2 regions of the Halomonas huangheensis genome follow, and region 2 is predicted to be linked to the other one. Evidence: predicted binding sites of a transcription regulator. Region 2 holds the regulator's gene; the other holds the start of a gene.
What was found. The regulator sigma-54, encoded in region 2, starts transcription at its own class of promoters, with help from an activator protein. The targets are predictions, from matches to a motif close to TGGCACNNNNNTTGCTNT.
Positions count from the first base shown of each region.

Region 1: a site for sigma-54 is predicted at 9,528-9,545, ahead of glnL (nitrogen regulation protein NR(II)). Genes of this name have one in related genera too.

Region 1 covers NZ_CP013106.1:4,450,533-4,462,261, reverse strand. The annotation lists gene AR456_RS19340 (branched-chain amino acid ABC transporter permease) at 1-570, opposite strand, end outside; gene AR456_RS19335 (ABC transporter ATP-binding protein) at 601-1,305, opposite strand; gene AR456_RS19330 (ABC transporter ATP-binding protein) at 1,421-2,191, opposite strand; gene AR456_RS19325 (sodium-dependent transporter) at 2,260-3,708, opposite strand; gene AR456_RS19320 (hypothetical protein) at 4,041-4,343, opposite strand; gene typA (translational GTPase TypA) at 4,498-6,324, opposite strand; gene AR456_RS21390 (glycosyltransferase family protein) at 6,652-7,206, opposite strand; gene glnA (glutamate--ammonia ligase) at 7,722-9,128, shown strand; gene glnL (nitrogen regulation protein NR(II)) at 9,638-10,687, shown strand; gene ntrC (nitrogen regulation protein NR(I)) at 10,680-11,729, shown strand, end outside.
Region 2 covers NZ_CP013106.1:1,622,351-1,634,079, reverse strand. The annotation lists gene murA (UDP-N-acetylglucosamine 1-carboxyvinyltransferase) at 1-1,100, opposite strand, end outside; gene AR456_RS07350 (BolA family protein) at 1,112-1,366, opposite strand; gene AR456_RS07345 (STAS domain-containing protein) at 1,528-1,857, opposite strand; gene AR456_RS07340 (MlaC/ttg2D family ABC transporter substrate-binding protein) at 1,854-2,507, opposite strand; gene mlaD (outer membrane lipid asymmetry maintenance protein MlaD) at 2,538-3,002, opposite strand; gene mlaE (lipid asymmetry maintenance ABC transporter permease subunit MlaE) at 3,019-3,801, opposite strand; gene AR456_RS07325 (ABC transporter ATP-binding protein) at 3,798-4,610, opposite strand; gene AR456_RS07320 (KpsF/GutQ family sugar-phosphate isomerase) at 4,986-5,987, shown strand; gene AR456_RS07315 (KdsC family phosphatase) at 6,021-6,569, shown strand; gene lptC (LPS export ABC transporter periplasmic protein LptC) at 6,573-7,163, shown strand; gene lptA (lipopolysaccharide transport periplasmic protein LptA) at 7,160-7,693, shown strand; gene lptB (LPS export ABC transporter ATP-binding protein) at 7,690-8,415, shown strand; gene AR456_RS07295 (RNA polymerase factor sigma-54) at 8,717-10,129, shown strand; gene hpf (ribosome hibernation-promoting factor, HPF/YfiA family) at 10,289-10,597, shown strand; gene ptsN (PTS IIA-like nitrogen regulatory protein PtsN) at 10,604-11,089, shown strand; gene rapZ (RNase adapter RapZ) at 11,180-11,729, shown strand, end outside.

The sequences.
Region 1 (11,729 bases), 1.9 Mb from region 2:
CATGGCCTTGCCCAGCCGGGAGCGCGACAGAAACAGGTGCAGGCCGATAACCGCGAGGATGGTCAGTGCAAACAGATAGAGCTGAGGCTCAGTGATTACCACTGGCATCCTCACCCCTTCAATGGGCACGGCGATGCGGAAGATCTCCTTGCGGTCATCGACGTACAGGCTCTGGCCTCCAGTGCCGGCGAACAGGCGAATCAGCCCCTGCAGAATCAACGTCACTCCCAGCGACCCAATCACCATCACTATCGGCTTGACGCCATGAGCACGCAGTGGGCGATAGAAGATACGGTCGATGGTTACTGCCAACAGGGCCGTGAGTATGATCGCCAGTGGCAGCATGATAATCGCCGTGGGGATCCCCAACGCTGCCCCGGCACCAGGGAACATGGTGGTCAGTAGTAGCACCATGAAGGCGCCAAAGGTCATCATATCGGCGTGGGCAAAATGGGCAAAACGCATGATGCTGAACACCAGCGTAATGCCCACCGCGCCAATCGCATAGATCGAGCCGGTGACACTGCCGGCGATCACTACGTTGTTGATGAAGAAGACGAACTCGTTCAAGGCGAAATCTCCGCTCAGAGGAGGGCAGCATCAGCCGCCGAGGAAGCTGCGGGCGACATCCGGATCTGCCAGCAGGGCCTGGCCGGTATCGGTGAAGCGGTTCTGGCCTGCGGCAAGCACAAAGCCCTTGTCGGCGATGCCCAGCGCCTGGCGAGCATTCTGCTCCACCATCAAGATCCCGACGCCGGTGGCATTGATTTGCTTCACACGGTCGAAAATTTCCTGCATGTACTTGGGCGACAACCCGGCCGTGGGTTCGTCGAGCAGCAGTAGCTTCGGTTCAGCCATCAAGGCGCGGCCCATCGCCACCATCTGGCGTTGTCCGCCGGATAGCTCTCCAGCAGGCTGATGGCGCTTCTCGTAAAGTGGGGGAAAGAACTCGTAGATATTCTGCAGCATGCGTCGAGTATTGGATGCCTTGAGAAAGGCGCCCATCTCGAGGTTTTCCTTCACTGTCAGGCTCGGGAACACATTGTGTTCCTGAGGGACGAAGCCCATCCCCAGCTCGACCAGTCGGTTGGTCGCGAGGTTATGGATGGGTTGGTCATGGAAGAGGATGGTTCCTTGTGTGACGTGTAGCAGGCCGAAGATGGCCTTGAGCATGGTCGACTTGCCCGCCCCGTTGGGGCCGACAATAACGCCGATCTCGTTGGCATCGATGGTCATGTCCACCCCGTTGAGGATGTTCATGCCGCCATAGCCACCTTGCACGGCCTGTGCATCAAGTAGAGGCATGGTTGTTGTCTCTGCGTTATCGGGAACCGCCCTCGTGGGTAGGTTCCGCTTGTTGTTGTGACGTTAGCCTTGTTGTGACGTTAGTCGTCATTTGTTGTGAACGGAGCCGGTTGGCTCAGGCGGCTCCGGCTCCGAAATAGGCCTCAATGACTTCGGGGTTGTTCTGGATTTCCTCGATCGAACCTTCAACCATGACCGAGCCCTGCGCCAATACGATGACCGGGTCGCAGAGCCTGGCGATCATATCCATATCGTGTTCGATCACCAGGAAGGTGTAGCCGAGCTCGCGGTTAAGACGCTCAATGTTGCCCACCAGGTCGCCGAGCAGAGTGCGATTGACCCCCGCGGCGATCTCATCGAGTAGTACCACACGTGCATCGGTCATCATGGTTCGGCCCAGTTCGAGGAGCTTCTTCTGGCCACCCGAGAGGTTTCCCGCCAACTCATTACGTACATGATTGAGACCGATGAACTCGATCACTTCCAGCGCGCGCTGCTTGATCTCGCTTTCCTGTTCGCGCACACGATGTGGCGCAAGCCAGACACTCTTGAGCGATTCGCCCGCCTGGTTCGGCGGGACCATCATCAGGTTTTCCAGCGCCGTCAGGTTCGAGAATTCATGAGCGATCTGGAAGGTGCGTAACAGGCCCTTGTGGAAAAGCTCGTTGGCCGGACGGTTGGTAATGTCCTCACCGTCCAGCAGCACCTGACCGCTATCGAGTGGCAGTGAACCAGCGATGATATTGAACAGCGTCGACTTGCCTGCACCATTGGGGCCGATCAACCCGGTAACCGAGCCTTGTTCGACCTGAATCGAACAGTCGTTGATGACATGCAGGCCACCGAAGGCCTTGTTGACATGACGCACATCGATTATGGGAGTCATAGCGTCCATCAGTCCTGAAATATTGTTGTTGGTTGTGTGAGTGCCCAGGTGCCGATCAGTTGGTCAATTCATGTTCCACTCGCTCCCCTGGGACTGGCAAGAATACGGCTTGCGGCAAAGGCTCCGACGATGATTATCGCTCCCAATGTCGGCAACAGATAACCCTCAATCCATGGCAGCGCCCGCAGAAATACGAAAGCTACACCGGTGGGGGCGACGAAGCGGATCAGTAGTCGCCACAGGCGCAACCAGTGCGAATGAGTATGCATCTCCCTGGTCGATTCGGTTGGGGTTAGTGCCCAGCCGGCGAACAGGGCTGTCAGTAGCCCACATAGCGGCAGCGTGACATGACTGGTCATTTCGAAGACGTGGAATGCGGAAGAGCCGAACCACTGGTGGAAGAGGCTATCGGTTTTCCACAGATTGAAGCTGAACACCGTGGCCAGCCCCAGTAACCAGGCCAGTGTCACCACCAGGCCGGTAGCGAGAGGTCGGGCCAGCTCGAAACGTTCGACCAGCCAGGCAGCGACCGGCTCGATAAGCGACACTGCGGAACTGGCGGCAGCCCCCAGCACCAGTACGAAGAACAGGCTGCCGAGCAGAGCACCATAAGGCATGGCGGAGAAGGCCAGTGGCAGCGAGATGAACATCAGTCCCGGGCCTGCGTCAGGGGGCAGGCCTGCTCCGAACACCAGCGCGAAGATGGCCAGACCGGCGAGTATCGCGATGAGGGTGTCGATCAGAGCGATACTGAGCGCGGTCACCGTCAGTGATGACTCGCTGGACATGTACGCGCCATAGGCCATGATCGCGCCCATACCGAGGCTCAGGGTGAAGAAGGACTGACCCAGGGCTTCCAGCCAGCCTGTCAGGCTCAACTGGTCGAAGTTGAAGGACAGCATGAACTGCGCTGCGGCAGACATGTCTCCGACCGAATTGGCGTAGAACAGAATCAGCAGCAGGATGACCAACAGCAGTGGCATCACCAATCGAAGAGCGTTTTCCAGGCCCCGGTGAATGCCTCGCGCCACGATAAGCGCGCAACCGGCGATGAACAGGGTGTGATACAGCGTCAGTAGAGCCGGAGAGGTGAGTAGCGCTGCAAAGTCCCGTTGCAGGCTGGTACTGGTACTGTTGCGTAGAGTGCCTGTGAGCATTTCAGCCAGGTAATGCAGTGCCCAGCCGCTGATCACTGAGTAGAAGCTCAGTACCAGAATCGCTGAAAAGGCACTCAGCCAGCCAATCGACTCCCAGCCACGTGAAGTACCGTGGCAGCGTGTCAGAAAGCGCATACCCATGATCGGACTTCGCCGACTGCTGCGCCCAAGCAGTATTTCGGCGATCAGAATCGGGGTGCCGATGGTCAGGATACAGATGAGATAGACCGCGATGAAGGCTCCGCCGCCATGTTCGCCAACCAGATACGGGAAGCGCCATAGGTTACCCAGCCCTACCGCCGATCCCACGGCAGCGAGCAGAAAGGTGCCCTTGTGCGTCCAGACGTTATCGGTACTCATTGCTGGGTCCGTTGGCGTGATAAACGTGCCAGTCCTTCTTGTTTGAGTCTGGCTCGCCAATTGTCCGGGTACAATACTCGGATGCCCCCACTTTGCGACAACTGCACGCTATATGGCTAGTCGTGGAGCGTTAAGCCCTCGTTGGCGGAGGGGGCTGGTGGTATTGGCTGTGATGACGTCGGATTTTTCGAGAGGGGAGAGCCGGGCGGGGTGTCCGGCATGGTGCTGGCACCCCAGGGCTGAGTGAAGACGGCTCAGGTCTGCATGGAAAGAGCACAACTGGATCACCGGCCACAGGGGGTGGCCAGTGATTCGAGATAGGGCGGAGGGGATTATTTGCCGGCGACGTGAGGAGCAAGTGCCCGCAGGTTGTCAGGGAGACGCACCGTATCACCGATGCCCAGCTCTCCGGTATTCTTGGTACGCTCGCCAGTGCGTACCGAAATCAATGCTACGACATTGCCGATACTGACATCCTCGACACGGGCTTCGACGCGGACACGTACGGAGTAGCCGTGATAACGGCCAGCAATGATGCTGCCGATATGTGCAGTCGGATACTCGTCGGGCTTGTCAGCGAAGTACTTCTCGACGCTGTCTGCGCCTGGGTCGTCCCATTCGACATGCTTGTGCATGCAGGATGCTCCTTGTTTTTCAATGATCAGGCTCGGTCAATGACCAAGTATGTCATAAGCATAGCCCCAAGCCACACGTGTTGCTGTGCATCGTGCATCCTTCCCACGAGACTTCCCGTCCAACGCAACCGGAACGCTGGACGGGAGCGAGGCGTTACTTCTTGCCGGCGCGCTTGCGTTCGTTCTCGGTCAGGAACTTCTTGCGCAGACGGATATGGTTGGGAGTGATCTCGACCAGTTCGTCATCATCAAGGAACTCGATGGCCTGCTCAAGGGTGAAGCGGACCGGCGGCGTGAGCACGATGTTTTCATCGTTACCAGAGGCGCGCATGTTATCCAGCTTCTTGCCCTTGGTCGGATTGACGACCATATCGTTGGCACGGTTGTTGATGCCAACCAGCATGCCTTCGTAGACCTCGGTGCCGTGATCGATGATCAGCTTGCCACGCTCCTGCAGGGCATACAGTGCATAGGCCAGGGCCTTGCCGGGAACCATGGACACCAGCACTCCGTTGCGACGCTCGATGGATGCCTCGGGACGCAGGGCGCCATAGTGAACAAAGCGGCTGGTAAGGATGCCGGTACCGGATGTCAGGGTCAGGAACTGACCACGGAAGCCGATCAGACCGCGTGCCGGGATGATGAAGTCGAGACGCACGCGTCCCTTGCCATCCGGGTTCATGTTCTTGAGCTCACCCTTGCGGTAGCCGAGCTCTTCCATGATCGAGCCTTGGTGCTGCTCCTCGCAGTCGATGATGACTTCTTCGTACGGCTCCTGCTTCTGACCGTCGATTTCACGGATGATGACTTCAGGGCGGCCAACGGCCAACTCGAAGCCTTCACGACGCATGCCTTCGATCAATACCGAGAGGTGAAGCTCACCACGTCCCGAGACAATGAACTTCTCCGGTGAATCGCCTTGCTCAACGCGCAGTGCAACGTTGTGGATCAGCTCCTGATCGAGACGGTCCTTGATATTGCGGCTGGTGACGAACTTGCCATCCTTGCCGGCGAAGGGAGAGTCATTGACCTGGAAGGTCATGGACACGGTCGGCTCATCGACAGTCAACGGCGGTAGGGCTTCGACGGCGGCAGGGTCACAGATGGTGTCCGAGATGGCCAGATCATCAATACCCGTGATGCAGACGATATCCCCTGCAGTGGCCTGCTGGGTCGGAACCCGCTCGAGCCCCATATGGGTCATGACCTGACCAATCTTGCCACGGCGAGACTGGCCTTCCTTGTTGACGACCACGACCTGCTGGTTGGTCGACATGGCGCCGCGAGAGATGCGGCCAAGACCGATAACGCCGACATAGCTGGAGTAGTCCAGTGCCGAGATCTGCATCTGCAGCGGGCCATCGAGCTCAACCTTCGGCGGCTCGACGATATCGACGATCGACTGGAACATCGGAGACATGTCCTCGGCCAGTTGATCAGGCTCGGGACCAGCGATGCCATTGAGGGCAGAGCAGTAGATGATCGGAAAATCGAGCTGCTCATCGGAAGCACCGAGGTTATCGAACAGGTCGAAAATCTGGTCGATGACCCAGTCAGGGCGAGCGCCGGGGCGATCAATCTTGTTGACGACCACGATCGGGCGCAGGCCCTGGTCGAAGGCCTTCTGAGTGACGAAACGGGTCTGCGGCATGGGACCATCAACGGCATCGACCAACAGTAGAACCGAGTCGACCATCGACATCACACGCTCGACCTCACCACCGAAGTCGGCGTGCCCGGGGGTGTCGACGATATTGATGTGGTAGTCCTGACCGTCAGGAGAGCTCCAGCGGATCGCGGTGTTCTTGGCCAGGATGGTGATGCCACGTTCCTTTTCCTGGTCATTGGAGTCCATGATCCGCTCTTGACCTTCGGCCTTGCGGTCGAGGGTGCCGGACTGACTGAGCAGCTTGTCGACCAGGGTAGTTTTGCCGTGGTCGACGTGAGCGATGATGGCTATGTTGCGAAGATTCTCGATCACGACGCGATCCTGCTGGGAAAATTGGGGCAGCATTATAGTGCCTGGGCCGTTACGGCTACCAGTTCTATAGTGGCTCATTTTTGCGGGAATCCAGAACTATCAATGGATTCAGCGGACTACATGGAAACTGAAAACGCGATAAATGTCGCGAATGGTCGCTTTTTGGCTCCTTCGAGTAGCGAAGGCATCCGTTTCTGTCAATATGGGGAAGTGTGAGGGCGGACCAATCAGCGTCACATGGTATCGAGTTTGAGCGCCATCTGCAGGTGCTTGCAGTTTTTTCTGCAGTTCTTTCTTTCCACTTGTCAGTTCATTCTTTCTGTTCGGCTATATGCCTTGGGTAACGATATTGGCTCGGCACGCCTTCAGGCGCATGGCGAGATCCTCCATGGCGTCATCTTCCAGCTTCGGGTCGAAGCCACCCAGGCGGTCAAACCAGGTTCGCTCTACCCCCAGTGCCCGGGCTGAGTGGTGAGAGTGCCAGCGTAGCCAGTTGGCCAGTCGGCGTTGTAGTGGGTGCATTTCGATCAATGGATTGCCGTTGATCGAGTTCATGCACTCAGCAAGATCGGCGCGTTCCTCTGCTGCAGCCAGCATCCGCGCTACCCAGCAGGAATCAAGGGTATTCTGGCAGAAGCCGAGCATATGTCCTTGACTATGGGACGCGCCCATATTCAGGCGTTGGCCAAGTGTCGTGTGTCGGCAGCGAACAACTCGGACGTCGCTGCCGATCAGGTCATGATTGTGCTGATCAAGAACGCCATCGTCTACCAGCAGTATCTCGCTTCTGCCATGGTCAGAAGAAAGGCGGGTAATACTGGCGAGTATCGAGGAAAGCGCACTTCCCGTGGACCTCGCATCGATGATCAGGCTTGTTTTCAAGATGACGCTCCGAGCTGGCCGGGTCGGCCACCGGGATGATCGGATGTTACGTAATGAAGTGTATCCTTGTGTTGCGTTTGGTGCCAGTCGAGAGCACGACAAGAGATAGTTTACATTCGGAATACGCGGAAGTGTCGATAGCACTACATTGGTGCGACATAGGGGGCGAGGCACTATATTGGTGCAGATTGTCGGGTGTTCGACACCGTAAATTGGACCTATCTGCCATATGAACCATTGTGGAGCAATTTTGGCCATAGTAATTTTTTCATGAAAATCATCGAATTGCTGATTATTGTCTTCACGATGGTGCAGACTTGGCATGGTGCCTGCATTATGACTGTCAGTGTCATCGTGTCGCGCATGTCGCCGTGGGCAGTCGCCCGGGGGCGTGCTACAACAGTTCCAGTACCCCGAAAGAAGCAGGGAATATCCCTACTCTGGAGTCGGTGACATGTTATTGCCGATTCGTCGCAAGACTCGAGTTACGACACAAGTTCAACGTGGAGGACCACATGTCAGATAAGACGCTTGCCCTGATTGAAGAACATGATGTGAAGTGGGTTGATCTGCGCTTCACAGATACTCGCGGTAAAGAGCACCATGTCACCATCCCCGCTCGTGACGTGGATGAGGAGTTTTTCGAGAATGGCCAGATGTTCGATGGCTCGTCGATTTCCGGTTGGAAGGGCATCAACGAATCCGACATGATCCTGCGCCCGGAAGACGGTACTGCTTACCTGGATCCGTTCACCGAAGATTCCACCGTCGTGCTGGTCTGTGACATCATCGAGCCAGCGACCATGCAGGGCTATGAGCGTGATCCGCGCTCCATTGCCAAGCGTGCCGAGGCCTTCCTGCAGTCCGCTGGTCTGGGCGATACCGCCTTCTTTGGTCCAGAGCCTGAATTCTTCATCTTTGATGAAGTGCACTGGAAGTCCGACGTTGAAGGCGCGATGTACAAGATTTCGTCCGAGGAAGGTGCCTGGGCGACCGACCGTACCATCGAAGGTGGTAACCTCGCGCACCGTCCGCGCGTCAAGGGTGGCTACTTCCCGGTTCCGCCGGTCGACAGCTTCCACGATATGCGTGGCGCGATGTGTAATACCCTCGAGGCCGTTGGCCAGAAGGTCGAAGTGCACCACCATGAGGTGGGCAACGCGGGGCAGAATGAGATCGGTGTTGCCTTCAACACTCTGGTCAAGAAGGCCGACGAGGTTCAGGCCCTGAAGTACGTCGTGCATAACGTGGCCCACGCCTATGGCAAGACCGCGACTTTCATGCCCAAGCCGCTGGTTGGCGATAATGGTAGTGGCATGCATGTCCACCAGTCGTTCTGGAAGGATGGTGTCAACCAGTTCGCTGGCGACCAGTATGCCGGCCTGTCGGACATGGCGCTGTACTACATCGGTGGTGTGATCAAGCACGCTCGTGCCCTGAACGCCTTCACCAATGCCTCGACCAACTCCTACAAGCGTCTGGTGCCGGGCTTCGAAGCACCGGTTATGCTGGCCTACAGTGCCCGTAACCGCTCTGCCTCCATCCGTATTCCGTATACCTCCAGCCCCAAGGCCAAGCGTGTTGAAGCCCGTTTCCCGGACCCGACTGCCAACCCTTACCTGTGTTTCGCGGCGCTGCTGATGGCGGGTATCGACGGCATCAAGAACAAGATTCATCCCGGCGATGCCATGGACAAGAATCTGTATGACCTGCCTCCGGAAGAAGGCAAGGCCGTGCCGACCGTGGCCGAGAGCCTGGACCAGGCTCTGGCGGCGCTGGATGCGGATCGTGCCTTCCTGACCGAAGGTGGTGTGTTCACCGACGATATGATCGATGCCTACATCGAACTCAAGTTCGAGGATGTCGAGCGTATTCGCATGGCGACTCACCCGATCGAGTTCGATATGTACTACAGCTGCTGATCCGTTTGCGCTCCTTTAGGGAGCGCTCTGCGGCAACAGTCCTGCAAACCGGCCCCGCCAGATAGGCGGGGCCGGTTTGCGTTTGAGGCTAGCGACAGGGGTTAGCGACAGGGGGTTGGCGACTGGTGTTCGCGACCATTGCCGATCGTCACCAGTATCAGCACGGGTGCTCGACACTGGTGCCGTGTCAGCGTGGTCCAGCTCCTGAGGTACAGTTCTGTTGCCCCAGAGCAGTACGGTGGCTCTCGCGCTGCACCATATGAGTGCACTAAGATGGTGCGTATAACGCTCTGTACGCCGTGCTGGTGTTCTGCCGTAGAGAAGGTCAGGGCGCTTGTCTGGGGTGTTGATGCGCCTGGTTGTGGTTTTGAAGGCTCGTCGAGTCTGTTCTGGCAAGCATGGCCCACTTCTTGCAGTGTTATCTCCGCTACAGAGACGTGACATCTGAAGGCTTGGCCACGGCATGGAAGGCAATGAGTCGGCTGGGTTGTCACCTGACGGGAATCAACATGACGCAAGGCATCACTGAACACCTCACTACCGCTGTACTGTTGCTCGACAGAGAGCTCAAATTGACGTGGATGAATCCCGCGGCTGAGTCACTGTTGGCGATCAGTCTGACGCGCATGGATGGTCGCAGCCTGCCCGAGTTGCTGGGCGGTGAGGAAGACATCGCGGAGGTGTTGTCCAGGGCACGTGATGCGCTGCACCCCTATACTCAGCGCGAAGCCCGAATTTGCCTGAACGGCGGCGAACCGATGACGGTTGATTACACCGTAACACCGCTATCGGAAGACGAATTGCTGTTGGAAATGGAGCCGCGTGACCGCCTGCTGCGCATTTCACGCGAGGAAGCCCTGCAGTCGCGTCAGGAAACCATGAAGGTGCTGGCGCGAGGGTTGGCTCATGAAGTCAAGAATCCGCTGGGAGGCATTCGTGGTGCGGCCCAGCTACTCGAGCGTGACCTTGAGGGTGAGCCTCAACTGAAGGAGTTCACCCGCATCATCATCGAAGAGGTCGATCGTCTGCGCGACCTGGTGGATTCGATGTTGGGGCCCAATCGCATCAGTCGCAATGAGCCACTCAATATCCACCGTGTGCTGGAACGAGTGCGTTCGTTGCTGTTGGTCGAGCAGCCCGGTGTGACCATGGAGCGCGACTACGATCCTAGCCTGCCTGAACTGCACGGTGATGAAGCACAACTGATTCAAGCGGTGCTCAATGTAGCGCGCAACGCGGTGCAGGCGATCACCGAGTCCGAGACGCCGCAACCAACGCTGCAACTGCGCACGCGTGCGCGGCGCCAGTTTACCCTTGGCAGCCGCCGTCATCGCCTTGTCTGTGAGCTGAGCGTGATCGATAACGGTCCCGGCATTCCGCAGGAGCTGCGCGAAACCCTTTTCTACCCCATGGTGTCAGGCCGTGCAGAGGGCAGTGGACTGGGATTGTCCATTGCTCAATCGATCCTGCATCAACACCAGGGCCTCATCGAGTGCGAATCCGAGCCCGGGCGCACCGAATTCCGACTGCTGATTCCGCTGGAGAAGCGTCATGACTGATGCTGCACGCATTGTAATCGTCGATGATGATCGTGCCATTCGCTGGGTGCTGGAGCGCGCCCTGGCGCAGCCCGATCTCGATGTAGAAACCATTGATCGTGCCGATCGTGTTCTCGACCGCTTGTTGCAGGACCCGCCTGATGTGCTGGTGACCGATATTCGTATGCCCGGGATCGATGGCCTCGATCTGTTGTCGCGAGTACAGGAGGTGCACCCTGAGCTGCCGGTGATTGTCATGACCGCGCACTCGGATCTGGATAGCGCCGTCGCATCCTATCAAGGCGGAGCGTTCGAGTACCTGCCAAAGCCGTTCGATGTCGATGAAGCGCTGGCGTTGGTACGTCGCGCGGTGGCACATGCTCGCGAGCGTCAGCGCCCGGTGTCTGTTCCAGAAGGTATGGATACCGAGATCATCGGTGAAGCGCCGGCGATGCAGGAGGTCTTCCGAGCCATCGGTCGCCTTGCCCATTCGCATATCACGGTGCTGATCAATGGTGAGTCCGGCACCGGTAAGGAGCGTGTAGCGCGAGCACTGCACCAGCACAGTCCTCGTGCAGGGCAGCCCTTCATTGCCCTGAACATGGCGGCAATTCCCCGTGACTTGATCGAGTCGGAACTCTTCGGTCATGAGAAGGGAGCCTTTACCGGTGCTGCGGCGCAGCGTCAGGGACGTTTCGAGCAGGCCAATGGCGGTACCCTGTTTCTCGACGAGATTGGTGACATGCCTGCCGAGACCCAGACTCGCTTGTTGCGTGTGCTGGCAGATGGCGAATTCTATCGCGTCGGTGGACATACTCCGGTCAAGGTTGACGTGCGCATCATCGCCGCAACCCATCAGAACCTCGAAACCCTGGTCGACGACGGACGTTTCCGTGAGGATCTTTTCCATCGTCTTAATGTGATTCGGGTTCACTTACCGCGTCTATCCCAGCGGCGTGAGGACATTCCACGGCTGACTCGGCACTTCCTTGCCGAGGCCGCTCGTGAGCTGGCAACTGACGTCAAGGTATTGACCCCTGAAGCGGAAGCTCACCTGACGCGC
Region 2 (11,729 bases):
ACCGGTGCACCAGACAAGCACTCGACACCGGTAATGACCGCCGTATTGCCTTCCAGGGCAATGTTGGCGCCCATACGATTGAGCTCTTGAACGTGCATGAAGCGGTTCTCGAAGATGGTCTCCACCACCCGCCCCGTACCTTCTGCCACCGCATTCATTGCCACGAACTGGGCCTGCATATCGGTGGGAAACGCTGGGTATGGCGCAGTGCGGATATTGACCGCCCTGGGACGACGCCCTTCCATATCGAGCTCGATCCAGTCATCACCAGAGGTGATCTTCGCTCCAGCCTCCTCGAGCTTGGCCAGCACTGCCTCGAGAATATCGGCACGCGTACGACGCACGCGCACCCGACCACGACTCAGGGCACCGGCAATCAGGAACGTGCCCGTCTCGATACGGTCCGGCATCACATCATGCTCAGCACCATGCAGGCGCTCGACACCATGAATGGTGATGGTGTCAGTACCGTGACCACGAATATCGGCACCCATCTTGATCAGGCACTCGGCGAGATCAACAACTTCTGGTTCGCGTGCGGCATTCTCAAGCACCGTAACGCCGTCGGCCAGAGTTGCCGCCATCAACAGGTTTTCGGTACCCGTGACCGTCACCGTATCGAGGAAAATCGTGGCACCTTTCAAACGACCATCGGTGCGCGCACGAATGTAGCCACCCTCGACACGAATATCGGCGCCCATCGCCTCGAGTCCACGAATATGCAGGTCCACAGGACGTGAGCCAATGGCACAACCGCCGGGCAATGAGACATCTGCCTTGCCGAAGTGCGCCAGCAGCGGCCCCAACACCAGAATCGAAGCACGCATCTTCTTTACCAGTTCATAGGGCGCGTGGCAGTCATTGACCTGAGCGCCATTGAGCTGGATACACATCTTCTCGCCCATCACCGCCTGCACGCCCATATGACCGAGCAGCTCCAGTGTGGTGGTGATGTCCTGCAGGTGCGGCAGATTGCCGATGGTAACGGGCTCTTCAGAAAGCAGCGTGGCACACAGAATCGGCAATGCCGCATTCTTGGCACCACTTGCCCAGACTTCGCCCTCAGCCGGCCCGTTACCGGTGATCATCAACTTGTCCATGCGACTTACCGTCAGGCCTCCGAGTTCTCGGCCGCAGCCTGCCATTGGGCAGGCGTATAGGTCTTGATGCTGATGGCGTGTAGAGCACCAGAGGCGATTTCTTCGGACAACGCCGCGTAGATGACCTGCTGGCGTTTGACTGGGCCAAGGTCGGCGAACATCTCGCCTACGGCGACGACCTGAAAATTACAGCCTTCGCCCTGAATGTGGAATTCACAGCCATCGACGCGGCTTTCGAGCAGCGCCTTGACGTCACTGGGTTGCATGCAACCGCTCTCCTCAAGGTTTTCATGGGGCGCCGCCAATAGCAGCGCGCAGTAATGACATTGGGGCCATATGGTAAAGAAAACCGTGGAAGATAGCGATTGCCAAGCAAGATCGACACGCTCGCTCACCTGGCAGATAACAGGACAAGGGCGAATGCGGATCAGGAAGGCGTTGGCGCGACCAGTGCTTCCAGTCCGGATAGGCTTGTGAGCTGAGCCAGCACAGAAGACAGGCGAACCTCACTCAACACCAGGCCAGCGTGGCGAAGCGCGCGCTGCCATTCGAGCATCATACTCAGAGCAGCGCTGGAAACTTCTTCGACGCCCTCCAGATCGAGCACTATCGCTTCGCCCCTTGAGCGGGAACGCAACCAGTCACAGCCAGCTTCGGCCATGGTGGCAGCGCCTTCGAACCCCACCCTGCCTGTGATGCGCAGGGTGCTACCTTCAGCACAAAGACGCGCATGACCGAGGGTCATCAGTTCCTTCATGAACCACCGCGCTCCAGTTCTTCTGCTCCCACGTCCGGCGACCAGTTATTGATCACTGAGTCATAATCCCGGTTGTGCTGACGCATACTCTGGTCGAACTGATTACGGAAGGTCAGCCCCAGGTTGATACCATTGACGATGACATTGACCACTTTCCACTGCCCACCATCCTGACGCAGGGTATAGCTGACCGGATAGACCGTTCCATCGGTACCAACGATTTCCATTGCCACACTGGACTGATCCTCATAACGTCCAGCGGATTGGTTATCGAGCACTCTGATCTCGCGGTAGTCGAAGGTAATCAGCCCCTTGGCGTAGGTATCAAGCAGGGTTTGCTTGAACACATTCACAAAGCGCGTGCGTTGTTCCGGCGTGGCATTACTGAAATAACGCCCCATCACACTGGCACCAATATAACGAAAGTCCGCCACATCACTGAGGCTCTCGTCGACAACCCGATTGAGCTCCTGGGGGTTGCTGCTGAAATAGCTTTTACGCCCCTCGATCTGGCCCATCAGCTCAGTAATGCTGCTACGGATCATTTCCTCCGGGGACTGCTGAGCCATGACTGGCAGGCTCATCAGTACCAGCAGAGTCATGGCCAGCCACTGACCGAACCGAACATGAACAGGCTTGGCGATTGTCATGGGATTCTCCTTGTTCGCTTCGTGAGCGACTTACTCATTGACCATATTGGATACGAACTGCTGAATCAGCTCTTCCAGCACCAGCGCTGACTGAGTATCGCGGACGGTAGCGCCATCCTCGAGGGTTTCTGGCGAGCCTCCCACCGATAGGCCGATGTACTGTTCTCCCAGCAGCCCCGACGTCAGAATGGCTGCCGTGCTGTCATCGGGCAGCTTACCGAGCAGATCATTATCCAGCGACATCACGACCTGGGCATCGTACCACTCGGTGTCAAGATCAATACTATCAACCCGCCCCACAGTGACACCCGCCATGGTCACCCGAGCGCGAGGCTTCAGCCCACCGATATTGGCGAAGTTGGCCTTCAGCTGGAACGTATCATCAGCTCTGGTAAGGTCCAGACCGCTGACCTTCAGCCCCAGGAAAATCAGCCCCAGAATGCCAGCCAGCATGAACAGGCCCACACCAAACTCCATCGTCTTGCTGCGCTTCATCACAGTCTCCGCACAATCAGGAAAGTCCACCGAACATCACGGCGGTAAGCACAAAATCCAGGCCCAGCACGGCCAGGGACGAATAGACCACCGTACGCGTGGTGGCGCGGGAAATGCCTTCCGAGGTGGGAATCAGGTCATAGCCCTGGAAAACCGCGATCCAGGTGATCACCAGGGCAAATACCAGACTCTTGACGAGGCCATTACCGATATCATCAATAAAACCAACACTTTCCTGCATATTGCCCCAGTACGAGCCTTCGAAAACACCCAACCATTCGACACCCACCAGGTGGCCACCCCAAACACCGACCACGCTGAAGCCAATGGTCAACAGAGGCAGCGAGACGAAACCCGCCCACAGCCGCGGCGCGACAATGCGGCGTAACGGATCGACACCAATCATTTCCATACTGCTCAACTGCTCGGTGGCCTTCATCAACCCAATCTCTGCCGTCAGTGCCGAACCGGCACGCCCGGCAAACAGCAGCGCCGCCACCACAGGGGCCAATTCACGCAGCAAGGACAGCGAGACCATCTGGCCCAATGCCTGCTCTGCCCCGAAGCCCACAAGAATGGTATAGCCCTGCAGCGCCAGCACCATGCCGATGAACAGCCCTGATACCAGCACGATCGCCAGTGACATGACTCCGACCATGTGCATCTGTGCCAACCACAGTCCCACCCCCTCTCGGGACGGACGTGCGAACATCGATTGCATCAGGAAGATACCCGCCCGCCCCAGTGACTCGAGCAGATCGCACCCACGACGCCCGATCAAGGTAATCCATTCGATCATTGCGCCTCTCCGCTACTGAGGATGTCGTCGATGAAATCACCCGCCTGATAGTGGAAAGGCACAGGACCATCGGGTTCACCATGAATGAACTGCCGGACACGCGGATCCTGAACACTTTCAAGAGTCGCTGGAGTGCCATGCGCCATCACCCGTCCATCGGCAACGACATAGACATAATCGGCTATCGTCAGGGTTTCACGGATATCGTGGGAGACCACCACAGAAGTCAGCCCCAGCGCCTGGTTGAGCCGCTTTATCAGCTGCACCAGCACGCCCATGGAAATCGGGTCCTGGCCAACAAAAGGCTCGTCGTACAGAATCAACTCAGGGTCAAGCGCCACCGCACGCGCCAGAGCAACTCGGCGAGTCATGCCTCCGGACAGCTCCGATGGCATCAGATCTCTGGCGCCACGCAAGCCCACCGCCTCAAGCTTCATCAGCACCACATCACGAACCATGCTCTCAGGCAGGTCGGTATGTACTCGCAAGGGAAAGGCGACGTTCTCGAAAACGCTCAAATCAGAGAACAATGCCCCACTTTGAAACAGCATCCCCATTCGCCGACGCAACTTGAAGAGCGACTTACGCGACAAGGCATGCACGTCCTTGCCATCAATCACCACACGCCCGGCATCGGGGGCAAGCTGTCCGCCGATCAACTTGAGCAACGTCGTCTTGCCGGTGCCACTCGGCCCCATGATTGCGGTAATGGCGCCACGAGGGATGGACAGGTCAACACCACGAAAGATCTCACGACCTCCGCGGGAGAAGCATAGATTCTCAACCTCCACCAAGGGGGGAGCCATCATCGCAAGCCCTATCGTTGTTCAGCCTGATGCTATTTGAATAGGCCGAAAATCGGATTATGAGCCGGAGATCGGAACAAAACTCGATACACCGGGTTATCGAACATCGTATCTTAACTCATTGGCGGTATGCCAGTGCCGTACCGCGCAGCTTGCGCCCCAGACGTTCTGCAGGTTCAATTAGCGGTCCTTCTCATCCTTGATCGAGTTCGGAAAATCGCACGTCATGTCCAGCATCGCAAATGCTCACGCATTCACTTCCACTGTACAGATGACGATACTCCGGACCTCTCGAGGCCAGACACACCCTTTCAGGCTCTGGCACGGATAGTGCCTCAGCCCTTGTGGGATTCAACACAAACGGCAACAATCAAGTCCATGAATGACCACTCCAGCACTACACCAGCCATCGACGCTGCTGCACTGCGCGACAGCGCTCGACGTACGCTCGGCCTGGAACGCGATGCCATTGACGCATTGATCGCACACCTCAATGCCGACTTCGCTCGCGCCTGCGAGCTGATTCTCGACTGTCGTGGACGCGTGGTGGTCACCGGCATGGGCAAATCCGGCCATATCGGCAGCAAGATAGCCGCCACGCTAGCCAGCACCGGCACTCCGGCATTTTTTGTCCATCCGGGGGAAGCCAGTCACGGTGATCTCGGCATGATCACTCCCGGTGATATCGTTCTCGCACTGTCAAATTCCGGTGAAACCGCCGAGGTCACCGCCCTGCTACCACTGCTCAAGCGCATGGGCACACCCTTGATCAGCATGACCGGACGTCCGGCTTCAATGCTGGCACGCCATGCAGATGCCCACCTCTATGCTGGCGTCGAGCGCGAAGCCTGCCCCCTCGACCTGGCGCCGACCTCCTCCACGACTGCGGCCCTGGCGCTGGGTGATGCTCTGGCTGTCGCTCTACTCGAAGCGCGTGGATTTACCGCGGAAGACTTCGCCCGGTCCCATCCCGGCGGCAGTCTTGGCAAACGCCTGTTACTCACCGTCGGCGACCTGATGCATACCGGCAAGCGACTGCCTCGAGTGCAGGAAGGCTGCCCCTTGCGTGACGCCCTACTCGAGATCACTCGTCAGGGGCTCGGCTTCACCTGCGTCATTGCCAGTGATGGTACTCTTGCTGGGGTCTATACCGACGGTGATCTACGCCGGACTCTGGATCGTTACCAGGACTTCACCAACCTGAGCGTCGATGACGTCATGACACGTCCAGGCCTGCGTATCCAGGCCGACATTCTGGCCGCGGAGGCCGTGCGTATCATGGAAGACAACCGCATTACTGCGCTGGCAGTGGTCGATAACGATAGTCGCCCGGTCGGTGCACTGCATATGCACGACCTATTGGCTGCCGGTGTAATCTGACCCCCGGCTCGGTTTGCTACAAGGATTCAGTCAATGCCACAAGATAACCTCTCTGCTCTGTCCGACAAGCTGCGTCGTGTGCGCCTTCTGGCGCTGGACGTGGATGGTGTCATGACGGATGGCAGCCTGTATTTCCAGGCGGATGGCCAGGAAACCAAGGTCTTCAATACCCTGGATGGTCATGGCCTGAAATTGCTCAAGCGCGCCGGCATCGCGGTGGCAGTGATCACCGGCCGCAGCTCACCCATGGTCAGCATGCGCACTAGTGCTCTGGGCATCGAACATGTCCAGCAAGGCGTCGAACGCAAGCTGCCTGCACTCAAGCAACTCTGCGAGCAGCTGGGTATTGACCTCGACCAGGTCGCCTATTGTGGTGACGACCTGCCGGACCTGCCCTGCATTCGCTACGCAGGAGTCGGCATCAGCGTACCTGGCGCCCCGGCATATATCCGTGAACAGGCGGATTGGGTCACCGAATCAGCGGGCGGCCACGGCGCGGTACGCGAAATCTGCGACCAGCTACTGGTGAGTCAGGGGCACTGGCAGAGTGTGCTGGACACTTATCTCCACATGGGACAATAAGTCATGAACCTGCGTGCGTTGCGCCCCGGTTTTCGCTTCTGGCTGCTGCTGCTGTTGCTGCTGCTGGGCTTCGGCCTGGCGCTGATCAACCCGCGCGACAACCAGATCCCCAGCGAGATCCCCAACGACCAGGCAGGCGAGCCGGACTATTATCTGACTGACGCTACCCTTACGCGTTTCAATGCTCAGGGGCAGCTCCATCAGCGCGTGACGACGCCACGCCTGGTGCATACACCGCTGGATGATGTTACACGGCTGATGACTCCCGACCTTGCACTGATTGATGACAGCGGTCGTAACTGGGTAGGCCACGCAGACAGAGGCATTCTCGGCCCCGATGGTAACCCCATCACCCTGAAAGGTGATGCCCATCTTGAAGCCCCTGCCGAGAGATGGCAGATGGATACCGAGATCCTGCACTACGACAGCACCACCGGCCACGCCTGGAGCGAGACGCCGGCAGTGCTGCGCCAACCGCCGCAGGAAATGCGCGGCGACCGCTTCGATGCCTGGATCAATGACAGGCAGGCCCGACTGACCGACAATGTGACCGGCCACCACCCGCCCGAAACCAACAAGGAGCCTGCTCAATGATGCGTCCGAGCCCCGCCCCGCTGCTCGCCATCTGTCTCGCACTGGCCGCTGGCCTGACCAGCTCTGCCGTATCAGCGCTCGACAGCGACCGTAACGCCCCGATCCAGGTCGAGGCCGACCGTCTGGATCTCGATGACAGGGCCGGCACCGCCGTCTATACCGGTGACGTGCGCATCCAGCAAGGCAGCATGATATTGACCGGCAACCGTGTCGAGATCCAACGCAATGACCAGGGCGAATTATCGATGGCTACAGCTACCGGTGAGCGTGCCTACCTGGAACAGAAGCCTTCTCCGGAAGAACCCGTGGTCAAGGGCTGGGGACGCAAGGTGGTCTATCATGTCGCCGAGCGCCGTATCGAACTGATTGATCAGGCTGAACTGCACAAGGCCAACGACACCTTTGATGGTGCCTACCTCGAGTACTTTCTGGATCGCCGTGTGGTTCAGGCACGTTCGAGTGCTGACGGTGTCGATGGCACCCAGCGCATTCGCATGACCCTCGAGCCGGAGAATCAGAGCAACCAATGAAGACTCTTCACGCCCGCAATCTGGCCAAGAGCTACAAGCGTCGTCGCGTCGTCCACGACATCAGCCTATCGATTTCCCAGGGATCGATTGTTGGTCTTCTCGGCCCCAATGGGGCCGGCAAGACGACATCCTTCTACATGATTGTCGGACTTGTGCGCGCCGATGCTGGCGAGATTGCCATCGACGATCATGACCTCAGCCGCTCGGCGATGCATGAGCGCGCCCTGGCGGGCATCGGCTACCTACCCCAGGAAGCCTCGATCTTCCGCAAGCTGTCGGTAGCCGACAACATCATGGCGATTCTTGAGACACGCAAGGATCTGGACCGTAAAGGCCGTGAAAAGAACCTTGAGGGCCTGCTCGAGGACTTCCACATCACACACATTCGCGACAACCCCGGCATGAGTCTGTCTGGTGGTGAGCGACGCCGCGTCGAAATTGCCCGCGCCCTCGCCACCGAACCGGCCTTCATCCTGCTCGATGAGCCCTTTGCTGGGGTCGATCCGATCTCGGTCGGCGATATCAAGTCAATCATCCGCCAGCTCAAGGAACGCAATATCGGGGTGTTGATCACCGACCACAACGTCCGTGAAACCCTCGATATCTGTGATCACGCCTATATTGTCGGTGATGGCCAGATCATTGCTGAAGGCAATGCCGACGACATTCTCGCCAACAAACGGGTCCGCGAAGTGTATCTGGGCGAGAATTTCAGGCTATAAGCACCGAGCCTGTGAGCGTCGAGTAACGAGCTATTCAACACCGCCGCATAGAGCACAGACAGAAGCCCTTCGGGATTCAAGATCGAGCGTAGTCGAAAGCTCACCACTTGCGAGGTTACTTACCGCTTATGGCTTACAGCTTATAGCTACCCTCCGCTCCTGGCTTTTAGCTTGGACCAGGCATCCCCACCAGCCTTGCTCAAAAAAGTCAACGCTTTATCGCCATGTTGGCAAGGGACTTGCATGGCATACTTCTGATGAGTAGGGTAAAGCCTTCTGTCATCAGCAACGGACCTCTCGCATGGCCCTGAAGGCGTCACTGCAACTGCGGTTGGGTACGCAGCTCACCATGACCCCGCAACTGCAGCAGGCAATCGCCCTGCTGCAGCTGTCTACGCTGGATCTTCGCCAGGAGATTCAACAGGCCCTTGAGGCCAACCCCATGCTGGAGCTGGAAGACGACTTCGGCGAGCAGACCGCCAGCGAAACACCGGAAGATGACTGGGCCGACGAGATACCGAGCGAACTTTCGATCGATAGCGACTGGTCGGATACCTACCAGGACTCCGGCAGTTCCTCTGCCGGCAGTGGCGAAGGCCCCGACTTCGAACGTCAGGCATCCTCACAGTCATTGCAGGGTCACTTGAGCTGGCAATTGGCAATGCTCGACATCGATGCTGACGACATGCGCATCGCCGAATCACTGATCGATGCAGTAAACATCGACGGCTATCTCAACCAACCGCTCGAAGAAATCCACCAGGGCCTTCAGCAACAAGGATTCGACAAGCTTTCGCTGAAAGAAGTTGAAGCCGTTCTCAAGCGGCTCCAGCTGTTTGAGCCAACAGGTGTCTTCGCTCGCGACTTGCGTGAGTGCCTGTTGCTGCAACTCGACACTCTGCCCCGAGAGACTCCACTACTGCCCCAGGCCGGACGTCTGGTACGTCAGTTTCTCGAAGCATTGGCCAGTGGCGAGCGGCGCCTGCTCAAGCGACGTCTGGGACTCGACGATGACGGGCTGGACAGTGTCATTGAACTGATCCGCAGCCTTGATCCTCGACCAGGCAGCAGCTTCGGCGACAGCAACGTCGACTATGTGGTACCCGACCTGATCGTGCGCCATGGCAGTGAAGGCTGGCAGGTTGAGCTCAATCCAGAAGCCATGCCGCGCCTGCGCATTCAGCCCGACTATGCAGCTCTGATTCGTCGTGCGGACCGCAGCCAGGACAACCAGTTCCTCAAGGATCATCTTCAGGAAGCACGCTGGTTGCTCAAGAGCCTCTCCAGCCGTAATGACACACTGCTCAAGGTGGGCCGTGAGATCATGCTGCGCCAACTGGACTTCCTTGAGCAGGGCGAAGCCGCCATGAAGCCTCTGATTCTCGCTGACATAGCGGAGAAGGTTGAGATGCATGAATCAACCATCTCTCGCGTAACCACCCAGAAGTTCGTACATACTCCGCGCGGCGTGTACGAACTCAAGTACTTCTTCTCCAGCCAGGTCGGCAACGACGGCGATGCCCATTCAAGCACTGCCATCCGAGCCAGAATCAAGAAGCTGGTTCAGGACGAACCTCCACGCAAGCCGCTCTCTGACAGCAAACTGGTGGAGCTGCTGGCCGAAGATGGTGTTCATGTCGCGCGACGGACCATTGCCAAGTACCGTGAGGCCATGCACATACCATCATCCAGTGAGCGTAAACGTCTGCGCTGATCATCGCCCACTGCCCCAGATCGAGCAGTTCTCTACCTATTCCCCATGACCACCAGAACCTCATCTGTCAAGGCTTGATAAGGACTTGTGCTCAGGGGGTTTGCAAGGCGGCAAAAAGGGTTACAATCGATCTACCATTGCTAGAGCAAGGAGCCTGTCATGCAAGTCAATATCACCGGCCATCACGTCGAACTGACCGACCCGCTGCGTGACTATGTACAAGAAAAGCTCGCTCGAGTGGAGCGTCACTATGACAACATCACCAATGTTCAGGTGACGTTATCTGTAGAAAAGGAGCGCCAACTTGCTGCCTGTACACTCCATGCTGCCGGTGCTGACCTGCATGCCGACGCCCAGGATGGCGACATGTACGCTGCCATAGATGCACTAGCCGACAAGCTTGACCGCCAATTGGTCAAGCACAAGGAAAAATCTCAAGCCCGTGCCCAGGGCGCTGGACTTCGCTGATTCCTCATGACATTGGATGCCATTCTCCCTCCCGAGCGCACGCTGTTCGATGTGCCGGGAGGTAGCAAGAAGAGGGTGCTGGAGTTCTTCAGCACCTTCATCGCCCAAAACACGCCTAGCCTGGATAGCCAGGAAGTATTCAGCCGCCTGATTGGCCGAGAACGCCTCGGCAGTACCGGGATCGGTAACGGAGTTGCCATTCCGCATGCGCGTAATCCGCATTGCAAGGCACCGATCTCCGGGTTTCTAAAGCTGGCGGACCCCATTGATTTCGATGCGATCGACGGAGAACCCGTTGATCTGATCTTCGTGTTGCTGGTGCCCGAGGAAGCCGACGAGGCTCACCTCGCCCTACTCGGCCAGGTCGCCGGCGTGATGAACGACGCGGAGACTCGCCAGCGGTTGCGCCAGGCTGGCTCACAGCGCGAACTGCACGAAAGGTTGCAGGAGGCTATTCTTCGCAGTGCCTCCGCCCGGGATAGCGACGGCTGAGTACCGGCTGCCGCTGCGCCCTTCCGTCACCGTCATTTTGTCACTCATTGCCAGGCATCGCCCTGGCGACCCTTGAGCGGGAGACTGTAAATGCAACTCGTGATCATCAGTGGCCGATCTGGTTCAGGCAAATCCGTTGCATTGCAGGCGCTTGAGGATCTGGGTTTCTATGCCATCGACAATCTCCCGGCCATGTTGCTGGGCTCGCTGGTCGGCGAACTCGAAAACGGACATTCGAAGCGCATCGCTGTCAGCATTGATGCTCGCAATCTTCCGGAAGCTCTGCAGCGCTTCCCAGCGATGCTCGAGGAATTCAGGCAAGGAACTCTGCACTGCCAGGTGGTGTACCTGACCAGTGATGCAAGGATACTGCTCGAACGCTACTCCCACACTCGACGCCGCCATCCGCTGACACGCTACAGCGACATGACGCTGGCCGAAGCCATCGATAGTGAAGAGCAGGCACTGTCCGGTATCCGTGACGTCGCGGACCTGGTGATCGACACCACACGGCTATCGGTGCATGAGCTCCGAGCCAGAATCGCCGAACAGGTTGCTGGACATACTGCAGGCCGTCTGACGCTGACAGTGGAATCCTTCGGCTTCAAGCGTGGTGTACCACCGGACGCCGACATCGTCT